One region of the Brassicibacter mesophilus genome, then DNA from elsewhere that is predicted to be linked to it. Evidence: riboswitches for the same ligand, from Rfam matches in the RefSeq annotation. Region 1 holds a riboswitch; the other holds the start of a gene.
What was found. A riboswitch is a leader RNA that binds a small molecule or an ion and turns the genes downstream of it on or off. The one in region 1 is predicted to bind molybdenum cofactor.
Positions count from the first base shown of each region.

Region 2: linked by a shared signal. The riboswitch ahead of HNR33_RS09510 (hypothetical protein) and the one ahead of HNR33_RS21010 (ABC transporter substrate-binding protein) in region 1 are both predicted to bind molybdenum cofactor.

Region 1 covers NZ_JBNPXI010000033.1:16,039-23,918, forward strand. The annotation lists gene HNR33_RS20995 (molybdopterin molybdotransferase MoeA) at 1-943, opposite strand, end outside; gene HNR33_RS21000 (ABC transporter ATP-binding protein) at 930-1,577, opposite strand; gene HNR33_RS21005 (ABC transporter permease) at 1,579-2,268, opposite strand; gene HNR33_RS21010 (ABC transporter substrate-binding protein) at 2,430-3,293, opposite strand; molybdenum cofactor riboswitch at 3,438-3,557, opposite strand; gene fdhD (formate dehydrogenase accessory sulfurtransferase FdhD) at 3,526-4,308, opposite strand; gene mobA (molybdenum cofactor guanylyltransferase) at 4,319-4,924, opposite strand; gene HNR33_RS21025 (MogA/MoaB family molybdenum cofactor biosynthesis protein) at 4,934-5,422, opposite strand; gene HNR33_RS21030 (ferritin-like domain-containing protein) at 5,424-5,924, opposite strand; gene fdhF (formate dehydrogenase subunit alpha) at 5,931-7,880, opposite strand, start outside.
Region 2 covers NZ_JBNPXI010000007.1:33,993-41,872, reverse strand. The annotation lists gene HNR33_RS09540 (hypothetical protein) at 20-295, shown strand; gene HNR33_RS09535 (TrmH family RNA methyltransferase) at 373-1,104, shown strand; gene HNR33_RS09530 (C40 family peptidase) at 1,157-1,591, opposite strand; gene yedE (YedE family putative selenium transporter) at 1,799-2,905, shown strand; gene HNR33_RS09520 (sulfurtransferase TusA family protein) at 2,898-3,110, shown strand; gene HNR33_RS09515 (putative Se/S carrier protein) at 3,120-3,395, shown strand; molybdenum cofactor riboswitch at 3,440-3,559, shown strand; gene HNR33_RS09510 (hypothetical protein) at 3,652-4,095, shown strand; gene HNR33_RS09505 (hypothetical protein) at 4,100-4,834, shown strand; gene HNR33_RS09500 (hypothetical protein) at 4,803-5,366, shown strand; gene HNR33_RS09495 (DUF2238 domain-containing protein) at 5,389-5,955, opposite strand; gene HNR33_RS09490 (hypothetical protein) at 6,208-6,903, shown strand; gene HNR33_RS09485 (ABC transporter substrate-binding protein) at 7,053-7,880, shown strand, end outside.

The sequences.
Region 1 (7,880 bases):
CAATTATTGAAGATACGGGATGACCAGGTAACCCAAATATAGCTTTACCACTAGCTTCTCCTATTAATGTAGGTTTGCCTGGTTTTATAGAAACACCATGAATAAATACACCTTTTCCTTCAAAAGAATTTATTACATCATGTGTAAAATCTCTTGTGCCTACTGAGCTCCCTCCTGATATAAGTACTATATCTGATATGTTTAGAGCATTATCAACCTCACTTCTTAGAAGATTAAAATCATCTTTTACTATACTTTTCCCTTTAACTTCACCGCCAATTTTATTAACAAGAGAATATAACGCATAGCCATTTATATCTCTTATCTTTCCATCTTCTAGTTCTTGTTCGATATCTACTATCTCATCTCCTGTGGAAATTATATAAAACCTAGGTTTCTGATAGACTTTCACTTTAGAAATGCCTATGGCTGCAAGTGCACCAATATCCTGAGCATTCAATCTTTTCCCTTTTTCTATAACAAATTCTCCCTTTTTTATATCATCTCCTGTTAGGATTACGTTTTCACCTGAAGACAAAGGTTTATATATCATTAGGCTAGACTCGTCTAATTTTTCGGCATGCTCTATCATAATCACAGCATCAGAGCCTTTTGGTAGCATTCCGCCTGTTGGAACATACACAGTTTCTCCCGTTTCTATTGTAATATTTGTATGCTGTCCCATTTTAGCTTCACCTGTCAAGGACAATAAGCTAGGCATCGCTTCACTAGCTCCATGACTATCAGAGCTTTTTATTGCATATCCATCAACAGTTGAACGGTTAAATTCTGGAACATTTATATTTGATATAATATTTTCAGCAAGTATTCTATCTGTAGAATCTAAAATGCTGATTTCTTCAATACTTAACTTGAAATCTCTAAAGACATCTAACAGTTTTTTTCTTCCTTCTTCTACTGAAACAACTTTAAAAAAGTCCATTATTTGTACCTACCTTTCCATTTTCCATATATATGATTTCATCACAAAGACGCTTTGCTTGTTCTAAATTATGTGTGACAATAACTACAGTAGATTTCTTTTCTTTATTAAATTTTATAATTTCTCTTTCCATGGTTTTTATTGATTCAGGATCAATATTCGATGTCGGCTCATCTAAAAACAGTAGCTGTGGTTCAAATATCAAGGCCCTAGCAAGTGATACCTTTTGAGACTCTCCTCCTGATAATAAATGTGCTTTTTTGCTTCTTAGGTCATTTATATCTAAGCTTTTTAAAGTATCATCAGCCAGTGCTTTAATTCTATCTTTATTTATCTTTCTCACCTTAAGTGGATATACAATGTTTTCATATACACTTCTTTTAAACAAATAAGGCTTTTGAGTAACTAGTGTCATCTTATTGTATATATCACTGCAAAGTATATCCCCATTATACTTTATATCTCCTGAAAATTCTTTATCTAAACCAGACAATATTCTTAACAACGTACTTTTCCCTGACCCATTAGGTCCAATTATACCTGTGATTATTCCTTGTCTAATGCTTAGATTATCAATATCTAGTGCTACCTTATCACCATAATATTTTTTTATACTATATAATGAAATGTTCATGCTAATCCTCCCCGTTATATGAGTAGATTAAGCTATTTACTAAAAATGATATTATTAATAGAACAATCCCTAATGCTATTGCCTTAGGGTAGTCGCCCATTGAATTAGACATAGCAATAGATGTTGTTATAACTCTTGTATGTCCCTTTATGTTTCCTCCAACTATCATAACTGCTCCAACCTCGGAAATCGCTCTTGAGAATGCTGTAACCACATTCATAAAAATATCAATTTTTAATTCTCTCATAATAAGTATTATTATATCAATTTTAGTTGCACCTAATGTTGTACCTATTTTTCCAATTTCACTTCCCCTGTTTTTAGCAAGATTATACGTTAACCCTAGTATTAATGGCATAATTAAAATTGTTTGAGCAATTATCATAGCTGACGGAGTATACAAAAGATCAAGAAAGCCTAATGGCCCTCTTCTTGACAATATGATAGCCACAACAAGACCAACTATTACCGAAGGAATGCTCATAGAAGTATATAGAAATCTGGAAAACATCCTCTTGCCCTTAAAATTTTTTATGCCAAGATACACTCCTGTCGGTATAGAAATAATTGATGATATTAGTGTTGAAACTGATGACACAAAAAGAGATAATAATATAATCTTATATACTTCCTTATCAAAGGTTACTAACAGTTTTATTGCTTCTTTTACTCCCTGAGCTATATAATCCATATTTTATCCCCTTTTTAAATAATCAAGTTCAATATAAAAATCTATTTTGATACTAGCTAACTATTACAGTTATACAAAAAAAGATTATATATAGTAAAGATTTTGAGCAAAACAAAACCCAAAATCTTTACTATTTTACAATATATCAAATGAGCAATCTACTATTTAGCGTTAGGTATAAAAAGAGGCATACCATACTTTTCCTTGCCATATTCCCCAATTAAACTTTGTCCTTCTTCAGATAACATCCAATCCATGAATACTTTAGCACCTTCTGCATTGATTTTATCATTTTTATCTGGATTTACCGGTATTATACCATATTGATTAAATAATCTGTTATCATTTTCTACAACTATATCTAAGTCAAGTGTATCTCTAAGACTTAAATATGTAGCCCTGTCTGTCATAGTATATGCTGCTTTTTCACTTGCAATTTTTAATACATCAGCCATTCCACTTCCTGCTGATATATACCATTGGCCTGATGGCTCAATTCCTGCTTCTTTCCATATTGCCAGCTCTTTTTTATGCGTTCCAGAATCATCTCCTCTTGAAACAAACTTACCTTGAGCTTGTGATATTGATTTAAACGCTTCTAATGTATCATTAGGATAGTTTTCTTTAAGCTTTATTGGATCGTCTTTTGGTCCAACAAGTACAAAATCATTGTACATAACATCTTTTCTTTCAGTACCATGACCTTCCTTGACAAACTCTTCTTCAGAAGCCTTTGCATGAACTAGCAATATATCTGCATCTCCATCTTTTCCCATTTGTAATGCTTTACCTGTTCCAACTGCAACAACCTTTACTTCTATTCCTGTTTTCTCTGTAAACTTTGGCAGTAAGTAATCTAATAACCCACTGTCATTTGTACTTGTTGTTGTAGATAAAATAATGCTTCCTGTAGTTTTTTCCTGCTGTTGTAGCTGTTGCGGTTCTTGTTGTGTATTGTTAGCACATCCAGCTAAAGACAGTACGATCAATAATAAACTTAATGCAATTGCTAAATGCTTTTTCAAAAAATCACTCTCCTTTAGATTAACATTATAATAAAAATGTATACAAAAAAAACAGTCCAGAAAGGACTGTTTTCTTATCAAAAAAATATATATGCTAGTATCCAGCTTAATTTTTAAGCAATATCAGATAAAACATATAATAATTTATTTCGAATATTTCTTCCTTTCCAATTACGGGAGGTATCACAATTTCTCACGATACCCATCGGCTAAGGCTTCATAGTATAATACCTTAGAAGCTAAAGCTCGGAAAATTTGTATAGATATTCATTTTTTCTCCTCTTACAAAACCTATTAGTGTTATATTTAACTCTTTAGCTATATCAACAGCTAGACTTGTAGGTGCAGATCTAGAAACTATTATTGGAACCTGCCTTTTTCCTATCTTGATCAAAATTTCTGATGATATCCTTCCACTTGATAAAACTATTTTATCACTCAGATCAAGTTGATCTATCAGCGCTTTCCCCAAAATTTTGTCTAGTGCATTGTGCCTACCAATATCCTCTTCGAAAGCTATCATTTCATCTTTATTGCATAAAGCACAACTGTGGACTCCTCCAGTATTTAGAAAAAGCTCGGATTTTTTATTAAATTCTTTTACAAGCCGTTTGATATTCTCTATATCTACAGGAATACTATTATTGATTTTTTTAGTTTTAAATGAATCCATTACATTATAGAATATTGTTCCCTTGCCACATCCGGTTGTGATAGTTCTTTTGCCGTGAAGCTTTTCAGACAACAGGCTCTTATTCTTAGTATATACGTATGCCATCCCTTTCTCAGTATCTATCCTAATGTTCTCTATATCATCATAAGAACTTAGAAAACCTTCTGAATTTAAAAAACCCACGGCTAAGTATTCAAGTGATTTTGGACTACATAAAAGAGTTATTAGTTCTTTGTCATTTAAATAGATAGTGAAAGGGTGCTCGACAACTACTATATCCTCTTCATATGAATACTCATCTTTTTTCAACCTTAATATATCATAATTCTTTATATCATTCATAGCATTATCCTCAATAAATATTAGGTATATTTTGTAAATAATAGTTTAAGTCTTCCTTTGTGTTTAGGTTTAGAAACATATCCCAGTTTGGACTAAAATTTCTTGCTTCCCATTCTGGTATATAATACACTTCTAATCTTTCCAGCAGCTTGAAAATCGATTTTCTATTTTCCATTAGATAGTATTCTATATTCCTGATTATATCCTTTGAATAAAATGAATTAAACGGCTCTATCCATTCCCCAAATCTAGTTACACAAGCCTTATAATCAGTATACTTCAACTTCTCTTTAACATGACGAATATACTCTAAGTTTATATTTGGCATGTCACATGCTATAAAGTATACAAGCTGACTAGACGCATTTTTAAGCCCTACATGAATCCCACTTAAAGGACCCATACCCTTTATTATATCGCTTACAATCATATCACTAAGACCTATATAATATTCAGGCTTATTGGTCACTATTATTATTTGGTCAAATTCATGCTTCAATTTATTTATTAGACTATCCATCAATCTTCTCTCGTTTATTTTGATCAGCTGTTTATCAAATCCCATTCTTCTGCTTTCGCCACCTGCTAATATAACAGCTGTCCCAAACTTTTTCATAAGCATCCCCTATCTAGCGCACTCACTTGCCTTTCCCGTAAGAATCTCTAGGCCATGATGAATGCTATCAATAATATATTCTAAGGATTCAGTTACTGCTTTTGGACTTCCAGGAAGATTTATTATAAGAGTCTTATTTCTTATTCCTGAAACTGCTCTTGATAACATAGCTCTAGGTGTAATCTGCAAGCTATAGTATCTTATTGCCTCAGATATGCCAGGAGTAAGTTTGTCTACAGCCTTTAACGTTGCTTCAGGAGTAACATCTCTTTCGCTAAATCCAGTTCCACCTGTTGTCAATATCATATCTACATTTAACACATCAGACATATATTTCATTTCATTTAAAAGTAAATCTTGTTCATCAGGCAGTATAATATATTTTTCTACCTTATAGCCTTTATTCTGAACAATTTCTGCTATGACTTTTCCACTCAAATCTTCTCTTTCACCCTTTGAGCCTTTATCACTTGCTGTTATTATTCCCACCTTAAACATATTATCCTCCCCAAGGTAAATTCATATACTCTTTCATTCTTCTATCATACTCAGATTTGAAAAAGCTTTCGTGTCCTTCTTCCCACTGTGCAAGCTTTTCAAATATCTGCTTTGCAATTTCATCTTCAGTGTTTTCAGCTACATTTCTGTAAAACTCGGCATAATCTTTTTCTATAAGATAAGCCATCCTTAGAATTGTTATATCTGGTATATCACTTTCAGATAGCACATCCTTTATATGCTCAGATTCTGCTCTGTTTTCAAAAATATTTTTTTCATCTCTATCAAATGCTTTAGAGTCAAGCTTAAATCCTTGATTCTCTTCGTATTCTTCTAGCTGCTCTCTTAGAAAGTTATAATGCTCCATCTCAACTTCGGCTATATCCTCAAACATTTTCTTTGTAGAAGCATTGCTAAACTTTTCTGCTTTTTCTTTAAAAAAATTATAGCCATCTAGCTCCATTTGCATAGCATATTTTAGAATTGAGCCATAGTCCTTCATTTTTCATCAACTCCTAAGTTTTTCTATTTTAACAGCGGCTACTTTAAGCTCTGGTATTTTGGCTATTGAATCTAGTTGTGTATTTGTAAGATAATTTGCTGCTCCATCTGCAAAGTGAAAAGGCATAAATAACGTATCATCAACAATTATGTCTGTTATCCTAATTTTTGTTTCGATTTCCCCTCTTCTTGATGATAGTTTTACTCTTTCACCATTTAGCAAGTTTAGCTTACTAGCAGTAGTGCTGTTTATTTCAACGTATGACTCTGGAGATAACTCATTAAGTCCCTCTACCCTTCCTGTCATACTTCTAGTATGATAATGATACAGAACTCTTCCAGTAGTTAAAACGAATGGATATTCACTATCTGTTACTTCAGCACTCTTTACGTTATCAACAGGCATAAAAAGACCACGACCTCTAGCAATTGAGTTTTTATGCAAGTATCTTGTGCCAGGGTGCTCTTTATCTATACAAGGCCACTGTAATCCTTTCTTTACTAACCTATTATAGCTTATACCTGTATATTGCGGTGTAACAGTTGATATTTCTTCCATTATTTCTGACGGATGAATATATGTTTTATTATACCCTAATTTATTCATAAGCTCCATTAGAATCTTCCAATCGGGTTTACTATCACCAACTGGCTTAATAGCTTTATTTACTAGCTGAACTCTTCTTTCAGTGTTTGTAAACGTACCATTTTTTTCCGCAAAAGATGCTGCCGGTAAAACAACATCTGCGAATTCAGCCGTTTCAGTCATAAAAATATCCTGTACTACAAGAAAATCTAAATTTTCAAGTGCTTGCTTTACATGGTTTATATCTGGATCAGAAACCATAGGGTTTTCTCCCATAATATATAAAAATCTTATTTCATCCTTTTGAGCACCATGTATTATTTCAGGTACAGTTAACCCTACCTTTGAAGGCAATTTACTTACGCCCCATGCCCTAGCAAACTTATCTGTTACTTCTGGTTTAAATACTTTTTGGTATCCTGGTAAATCTGCAGGTAATCCTCCCATGTCACATGCTCCTTGAACATTGTTTTGACCTCTAAGTGGGTTAACTCCAGCAGACTCTTTTCCTATGTTTCCACAAAGTAATGCCAAGTTTGATATAGACATTACAGAATGTGTCCCTGTTGTATGCTGTGTTATTCCCATAGCATAGAATATACCTGCTTTATCAGCATTTGCATATATAGCAGCTGCCTTCACTACGTCTTCTGCATTAATCCCACATATTTCTGCTACTTTATCTGGTGTATATTCTTTAACCAAAAGCTCTAATTCTTCGTAATTTTCAGTTCTTTCTTCAATGTACTTTTTATCATGTAGTCCATTTTCTATTATAACATTCATCATACCATTTACTAATGATATATTAGTTCCTGGTTTTATTTGTAAAAATATATCAGCATCTTTTGCTATCTCTATTCTTCTAGGATCTGCTACTATTATTTTAGCCCCTTTTCTTTTAGCTTGTTTCATTTGTGCTCCAATGACAGGATGATTTTCTGTTGTATTTGAGCCAATAACAAATATAACCTCTGCATTAGATATCTCTTCTATACTATTAGTCATCGCTCCGCTTCCTAATGTTGTTGCAAGACCTGCAACAGTTGATGAATGTCAGAGTCGAGCGCAATGATCTACATTGTTAGTGCCGATTACACCTCTAAAAAGCTTCTGGAATAGATAATTTTCTTCATTGGTACACCTAGCTGAAGTTAGTCCAGCAAAAACGTCAGAACCATATGCTTCTTTTATAGAACTAACTTTATCAGTAATAAAATTATATGCCTCTTCCCATGAAGCCTCTTCAAATTTTCCATTCTTCTTTATCAGTGGAGTCTTAAGTCTATCTGGATGATTTATAAAATTATATCCAAATTTCCCTTTTACACATAGAAGTCCTTTATTTGATGGACCATCAGCTGGCTCTAC
Region 2 (7,880 bases), on a different contig from region 1:
TGTAAGGGGGACAATACAGATGAGTATTTTTGAGATAATTATGCTTCTATGTTTTGGATTTGCATGGCCATTTTCAATCTACAAGTCATATAAATCTAAATCTGTAGGAGGGAAAAGCTTATTATTTTTAATTGTAATACTTTTTGGTTATGCAGCAGGAATATTGAACAAAATATTCTATAGCTTTGATAATGTAATATATTTATATATGCTTAATATGGGAATGGTTACAATAGACATGTTGTTATATATAAGAAATCAAAAGCTAAGTATGACTTCAAATACTGAAAACTGAAAGCAATAATACATATTATAAGAGCAATTAAGTACAATAATGTGAAGGATATATAAGAATATATTGGAGGTATTATAATGGATGTACAACTTAAGTCATACAAAAAGGACTTTGATTACTCATACTCTCTGGGAGTATTCCCAACACTAGAGCTTCTTAACTTTCAAGCACATAAAGTTATAAAAGTAGTTATTAGCCAAAACGGTATGGAGAACCAAGGCGTCATAAAAATATTAGATATATGTAAAAAGAAAAATATAGAAATTCAGATAAATGATAAAGCAATAAATAGAATAAGCAAGAAGGAAAACTGCTATGCAATAGGAGTATTCAAAAAGTATGATATTAAACTAAGTGAATTTAATAATCATGTAGTTCTAGTAAATCCTAGTGATATGGGTAACTTAGGTACAATAATAAGAACAATAATGGGCTTTGGCATAAGGGAACTAGCTATTGTAAGACCAGCAGTAGATATATATGATCCTAAAGTAATCAGATCATCTATGGGAGCTGTTTTTAAACTTTCATTTCAGTATTTTGATAGTTTTAATGATTATATGAACTTATTTAATCATGATATATACACATTTATGCTTAATGCCAAAGAGTCTTTGCCTACTGTAAAACCAAATGAACTTACACCATTTTCTCTAGTGTTTGGGAATGAAGGAAGCGGATTAAGTGATGATTTTTTAGACATAGGAACAAGTGTCATTATACCTCATAACAATGAAATAGATTCATTGAATCTATCTCTAGCAGTAGGTATAGCATCGTACGAGTTTACTAAAAATACAATAAGATAGAATCAAAAAGAGAGACAAATAGTTGCCTCTCTTTTTTAATATAAATAATATTTTATTCTTCTATCACTCTAATAGCTCCTCTAAATCTTCGTTTCCAGTGACGTTCAAGCTTGCTTACTAATAAACCTCTTTTAGGAGACATATGAACAAATTCTCCTTCGTTTATCATTATACCAGTGTGAGTAATAACATCATGATTTATGACAAAATAAACCAAATCCAGTGGCTGAAGAGATTCTAGACTCACTTCTTTACGATTTAAGCTTTTAATGCCTCTTATGTATCTTTCAGGGTCAGCTTTGTACCAATCTTTCTCAACTAGTTTACCATCATCACTAGGTATATCTACCCCGAATTCCTTATAAAAAAGTATCACAAATCCTAGGCAATCAATACCTTCCTCTAAAGTACGACCATTGTGGACAAATCTAGCATGTCTAAATCTCCTTATAAGCTGTTGTATTTTATTTTGAATATTATCATTCATAAAAAAATATCCCTCCATATAAAGTAAAATAAAAACAAAGATTTATTTATACTATAATATGATTTAAAACAGAAAAGGTGAGGAAAATCATATGATACTATTTGGAAATTCTATAGAATAAAGGAAATGTATAGAAAAAAATTATTGTTAAAAATTCTTCAATTTTAATATAATCATATTGGAATAATTAGAACTGGAGGGAGATAAATGAAGAACAACAAATGGTTAATTGTTGGTTCAGGAGCATTAGTGGGTGTTTTAGCAGCATTATTAGTTAAGTTTGGAAACCCTGTTAACATGGGTGTTTGTGTAGCTTGTTTCTATAGGGATATTGCAGGAGCATTAGGGTTACACAGAGCTGCAGTAGTGCAATACATTCGTCCTGAGATCCCAGGATTTATTTTAGGTGCTTTTATTATTGCAAAATTTAAGGGCGAATTTAAAGCAAGAGGAGGTTCATCTCCTATTTTAAGATTTATATTAGGATTTTTCTTGATGATTGGAGCATTAGTATTTTTAGGATGTCCACTAAGAATGATATTAAGGCTCGCAAATGGCGATTTGAATGCATTAGTAGGAGTAGTTGGATACATAGCAGGTATTTTGATAGCTATACAATTCCTAAAGAGAGGATTTACTTTGGGTAGAAGTGTAAAGCAAACACAAGCAGCTGGATATACGATGCCAACTATAGCTATTGTACTATTAGTGCTACTAATAGTAGGACCTAGCTTTATTCTATTTAGCCAAGAGGGACCTGGCTCAATGGCAGCTCCTATAGCGATATCATTAATAGCTGGTTTATTAGTTGGTGGGGTACTTCAAAGAACTAGACTATGTACAGCTGGTGGATTTAGAGATGCATTTTTAATAAAAGATTTCCATTTTTTATGGGGACTAATAGGTATTTTTGTTTTTGCACTATTGGGTAATTTGATCTTTAACTTTGAAACCTTCAAAATAGGCTTTGAAGGCCAACCTATAGCTCATGCAGATCATGTTTGGAACTTTTTAGGTATGGCATTAGTTGGATTAACTGCAGTATTATTAGGAGGATGTCCTCTTAGACAAACAATACTAGCTGGAGAAGGCGATACAGATGCAGCAGTTACTATATTAGGACTTATAGTTGGAGCTGCGTTTGCACATAACTTTGGATTAGCAGCAAGTCCAAAAGGAGTGCCTGCAAATGGTAAAATTGCTGTAATAATAGGGTTCATTGCTGTTATTGCTATAGCAGTATCTGTTATTTCAAGTGTAAATAAAAACAGAAAAGTACTTATTCAAAAAGAGGGAGGTCAAGCTAATGTCTAATATAGTTGATGCTAGAGGAAGATCTTGTCCCGAACCAGTTATTATGACTAAAAGAGCTATGGAAGAAAATAATTCAGATGTATTAGAAGTGCTAGTTGATGCAATGGTTGCAGTTGAGAATATAAAAAGATATGCAACTGGCCAAGGATTAAAGGTTGATGTAAAAGAAAATGAAGATGATTTTTGTTTAACTATTAGAAAATAGGTGAGATAATTGAATCAGTACTATTGTATAGTGACATTTCATACAACAAATCATGCATTAAACTTTGAAAAAGAATTAAAGCAGCAAAATATAAACGTAAAATTAATGCCTGTTCCAAGACAAGTTAGCTCAAGTTGTGGAACAGCAGCAGAATTTCCATGTGAAATGCAAGATGATATTTTAGATATCTGTAATAAATTTCATATAGAAATCGACGAAGTTCATAAGATAGAAAATAAAAAGAATAACACTTGGTTTTCAAAGTTTCTTAAATCCAAGGAATAATAATAGCTTTGTTGACATACTGAATTAGTGTATAATATAATCAAGTTAAAAATATGCTCCGAGTCTGTAACACCTAATGTATTGTACTATGGAAACAGACCGATAGGGTATTGTTAGAAATGATGATGCCTCCCTAAGTGGAAAGGAGAAATAGCTTGATTATATAAAACTTGCTTATTATTATGCTACTATAAATCATACTGCTCTTTCCGCTGAAGAAAGAGCAGTTTTATTTTTAAAAATGGAGGTAGATGATTTGAAAAAAAGAAACTTATTTTTAATTATTTTTCTATTAGTGATTAGCTTGACAGCCTGTTCTCAAAGCTCAGCAGGAAACGGAAATAAAGGTGAAGGTAGAGAAATTGAGGATTATACTGTGAAAGTAATGTTAAACGAAAAGCTCATGAAGAGTTATACAATAGAAGATATAAATGCGATGGATAAAAAAACTATGGAAGCAGAAGGAAAGACAGAAGAAGGACCATCAGTGTTAGATGTTCTTAAAGATTCAGGGATAAATGACTTTTCAAATATAACATTTGTAGGAGCATGGAGGACAGAGGCAGATTTATCTAGAGAGCAAGTAGATGAAGAAACTTTACTTGATATTACAAATCATGGCACTGTTAAGCTAGCTACACACGCGATTTCTAAAAAAGATTGGGTTAAAGATATAATCAAGATTGTTGTAGAGGAGTGATAATGTGTTGATTTACATAGCAATTGATGATACAGATAACCTTAATACAAGAGGAACAGGATATAGAGCTCGTATGTTAGCAAAAGAGCTTAGTGACAATAATTGGGGGGAGATAACTGGGATTACTAGGCATCAGCTTTTTGTTTCCAAAGACATACCGTATACTTCTCACAATAGTTCCCTTTGCATAGGCTTGTATAATGAATACTGTGACATGGACGAGCTAATAAAGCTTTGCAGTGAATTTTTAATAAGAGAGTGTGCAGAAGGTTCTGATCCAGGACTTTGTATATCAGAAAGTATAGAAATTACTGATGAAATAATAGCATTTGGAAATAGTGCAAAATGTGAAGTACTGAAACAGCAAAAAGCTGCTTATCTAGCAGAAAAATTTGATATCCATCTATCAGGTCATGGAGGTACAAATGACGGTATAATCGGCGCACTTGCAGCTGTAGGGTTAAGAAAATCAGGTAATGATGGAAGATTTGTATGGCTAAAAGGTATTAGAGACATGGAAGGAGTCTATTCAGCTAGAGAAATATTAGAAAAGAGTGGTGTTGAACGTATTGTGACAGAAGATGGGCTTTCACCAGAGATGGATGATATGGTTGATGTAGGAGACTGGTTCAGACCTGTTATGTTAAAGGGCGTACCTACACTGTTAGTATCAAAAGTCTCAGATACTAAAGGGGAGTGGAGAATTCTTGAAAGAAGTAGGATTAAAGAGAGATATTAAGTATTTATGGGGATTATCACTTAAAGAGACAATAGCAGTTACATTTTGTGGAGCTCTTATTGCAATTTCAAAGTTAATAATAAAGATACCATTAAATATCCCAGGGCACTCAGGTGCGATATGGATGGCAATACTCATGTTTTGCTGCTTAAGATATAACAAGGGCATGTCAGGAATATTAGCAGGGACAATAGCAGGAATATTAGCAGTAATGTTTGGATTAGGAAAAGAAGGTCCTTTTGTATTTTTTAAGTATTTTCTTCCTGGTGTAACTGTTGATTTGATATTTTGCTTTGTATCACATAAGTCTAGAAAGCTGTTATTAGTAGGTGTAGTTGCTGCTTTTGCACACTGGACAAAGTTATTAGTAAACTATATATTAGGAATAATATTTGATTTACCTAGAGGTTTTCTATTATTAGGAATTAAGATAGCAACAGTTAATCATCTGGTGTTTGGCTTTATTGGTGGAGTTATAGCTTATTTTATTTATGAAAGAATTAAATTACATGATAGAACTAACAGTCAGTAGCATTTACAGTAGCTAGAATATGTTACTGGCTTCTTCTTTTTTTGTTATTTTTATATGACATAAATAAGCCTGCTAATATTGAACCAATTATATTAAATATAATGTCTAGATCAGTATCTATTAATCCATGTTGATTATTACTGTTAAATAGCTCATCTAAAGTAAACTCTATAACTTCAAAAAATACTCCTCCAGATATACCTAGTGAAGCAACAATGATGAATATCAATCCCCTTGAATTTGCTTTAAAATTAAATAATGAACATAATATTGAATAGTAAAATAAAGAAAAGGAAAAAGAACCTAATAAATGTAGTAAATTATCAAACCAATAAGATGTTATATATAAATTGAAAAGCTGACCACCAGCAAGGTGAAATATTACAGTTATAGAGATAAGTATTTTTACATAAGATTCTAATTTAATAATTAAGTTATTTTCAAAAAATATAAGGATTATATAAAAAATACTTATAACAGCAAGGTTATATAAGAAGTGTGGTCTATTTATTATTATGAATTCAATTGAGATTAATGATAGTATTAGAAAGAATAATATATCAATACGACTAGAGCTTTTATCATTCATAATTTAATACCTTCTTTTCCAGTTTTATTGTATTAGTATGTGTAACAACACATAATATTAAAACTATGAAAATTATATATCAATAAATTCAACATTAAGATTTACAATTAAAAAATAAAATATTACAAAAATGAAATAATATTATTAATAATAAAAGCTAATTTATTAACAAATATTAAAAAAACGATTGATTGTAATAATAATCCAATAGATATATAATAATAGTTATAGAAATAATGGGGGTGTTATACAATGAAAAAATTAGGATTGATATTAGTTATTTTATTAACTATGAGCTTTGTATTCGTTGGTTGTACTAATCAAGAGCCAGTAAATTCAAACACAACAGAGAATGACAATACTGAGCAAACAGTAGCAGATACAAATGATTCAGCTGATAATGAGGAACAACAGCCAGTTAATGATTCTAAAGCTGATGAAAAAGCTTTAAGTGTAGTTAAGAAGTTAGAAATATTTGACCACAGCTTCTCAAACTATGGTATCCTTTATAACAACTATATTGACAAGGTAAATAGTTTGTTCTTTGAAGGAGAAGTTCCTACATTCAATGCAGACAAACACTTTAAACTATCTTATGTAGCAGCAGGAGAAGAAGCAAAAGCATATACAGACGAGCAAAGAAAAGCTGCTAAGGAAGAAAATAAAAACCAAGTTACTATAGAAGTGTCAAAAGTATTCACAGAAGAAGGTAGAAACTGGAAATATGTTTATACAAAAGCTACTGTAGTTGATCCAACTAAAGAAGAAGGTAAACAAACATCATACATATATAGAAGATATGTACTGATAGCACAGGAAGGTGATTGGAAGATCTTAAGCCTAGATCAATTTAATTGCGAAGAAGGAACTGAAGAACAAGATATTATGTTTAATAAATATAATAACGAAGTAGTTCAGTATTCTGATTCTATACCTTTTGTTCAATAACAATTGATTTTGGTTACACTAATATGTAATAAGAAGATGGAGCTTTTATAAAAAGCTCCATTTTTTTATAATAAATTAAGATGAAATGGTATAATAAATAATATGCTTTAAAAATGAATTAAAGGATGAAGTTCTAGGAGGTCCTATAAATGATAAAACTGTACAATGTTTTTAAAAGGGAAAGAAATCGAACATTTAAGAAATTTATTAAGATGAGTAGTTTTTTTAAGATACTATGTACAGTTACAATAATTGCTTTTATTATAAATATAATACCAGCTTTGGCATTTGCACAGGATAATGATAAAGTAGTATTACAGCTTAGATGGCATCATCAGTATCAGTTCGCTGGATACTATGCTGCAAAATGGATGGGATACTATGAACAAGAGGGACTAGATGTTGAAATAAGACCTGCACTTACTGAGAATATTGGTGTTCTTTATGCGACAGAGGAAGTAGCTGAAGGACGTGCTCAATTTGGTATAGGTTCATCGGATATATTGCTTTCTCAAGATCGTGGAGCAGAGCTGTGCGTTGTTGCTTCAGTATTTCAAAGAAGTCCAATAGAGTATTATATGAGAGAAGATGCTTCATATAGATCCATAGTAGATTTAACAAAATTAAAGGTTGCAAGAAGACAAAATGATCTTCTTGATATAGAGTTGCAAGCTATGTTAATAAGTGAAGGAATCAATCCGAATAAGTTACCTCTTATTATTGATACGGAAGAATTTACTGTTAATGATTTTAAAACACATAAATATGATGTTATACCTGGATATATGGGAGCTATAATAGATTTTTATGCGCAAAAAGAGGGTATTAATCTGAAAGTGATTAAGCCTATAGATTATGGGATAGACTTTTATGGAGACTCGCTTTTTACCTCAAAGAAATTGGCCTATGAAGATCCTGAACTTGTTGAAAAGTTTAGAAAAGCAAGTATGAAAGGATGGGAATACGCACATGATCAT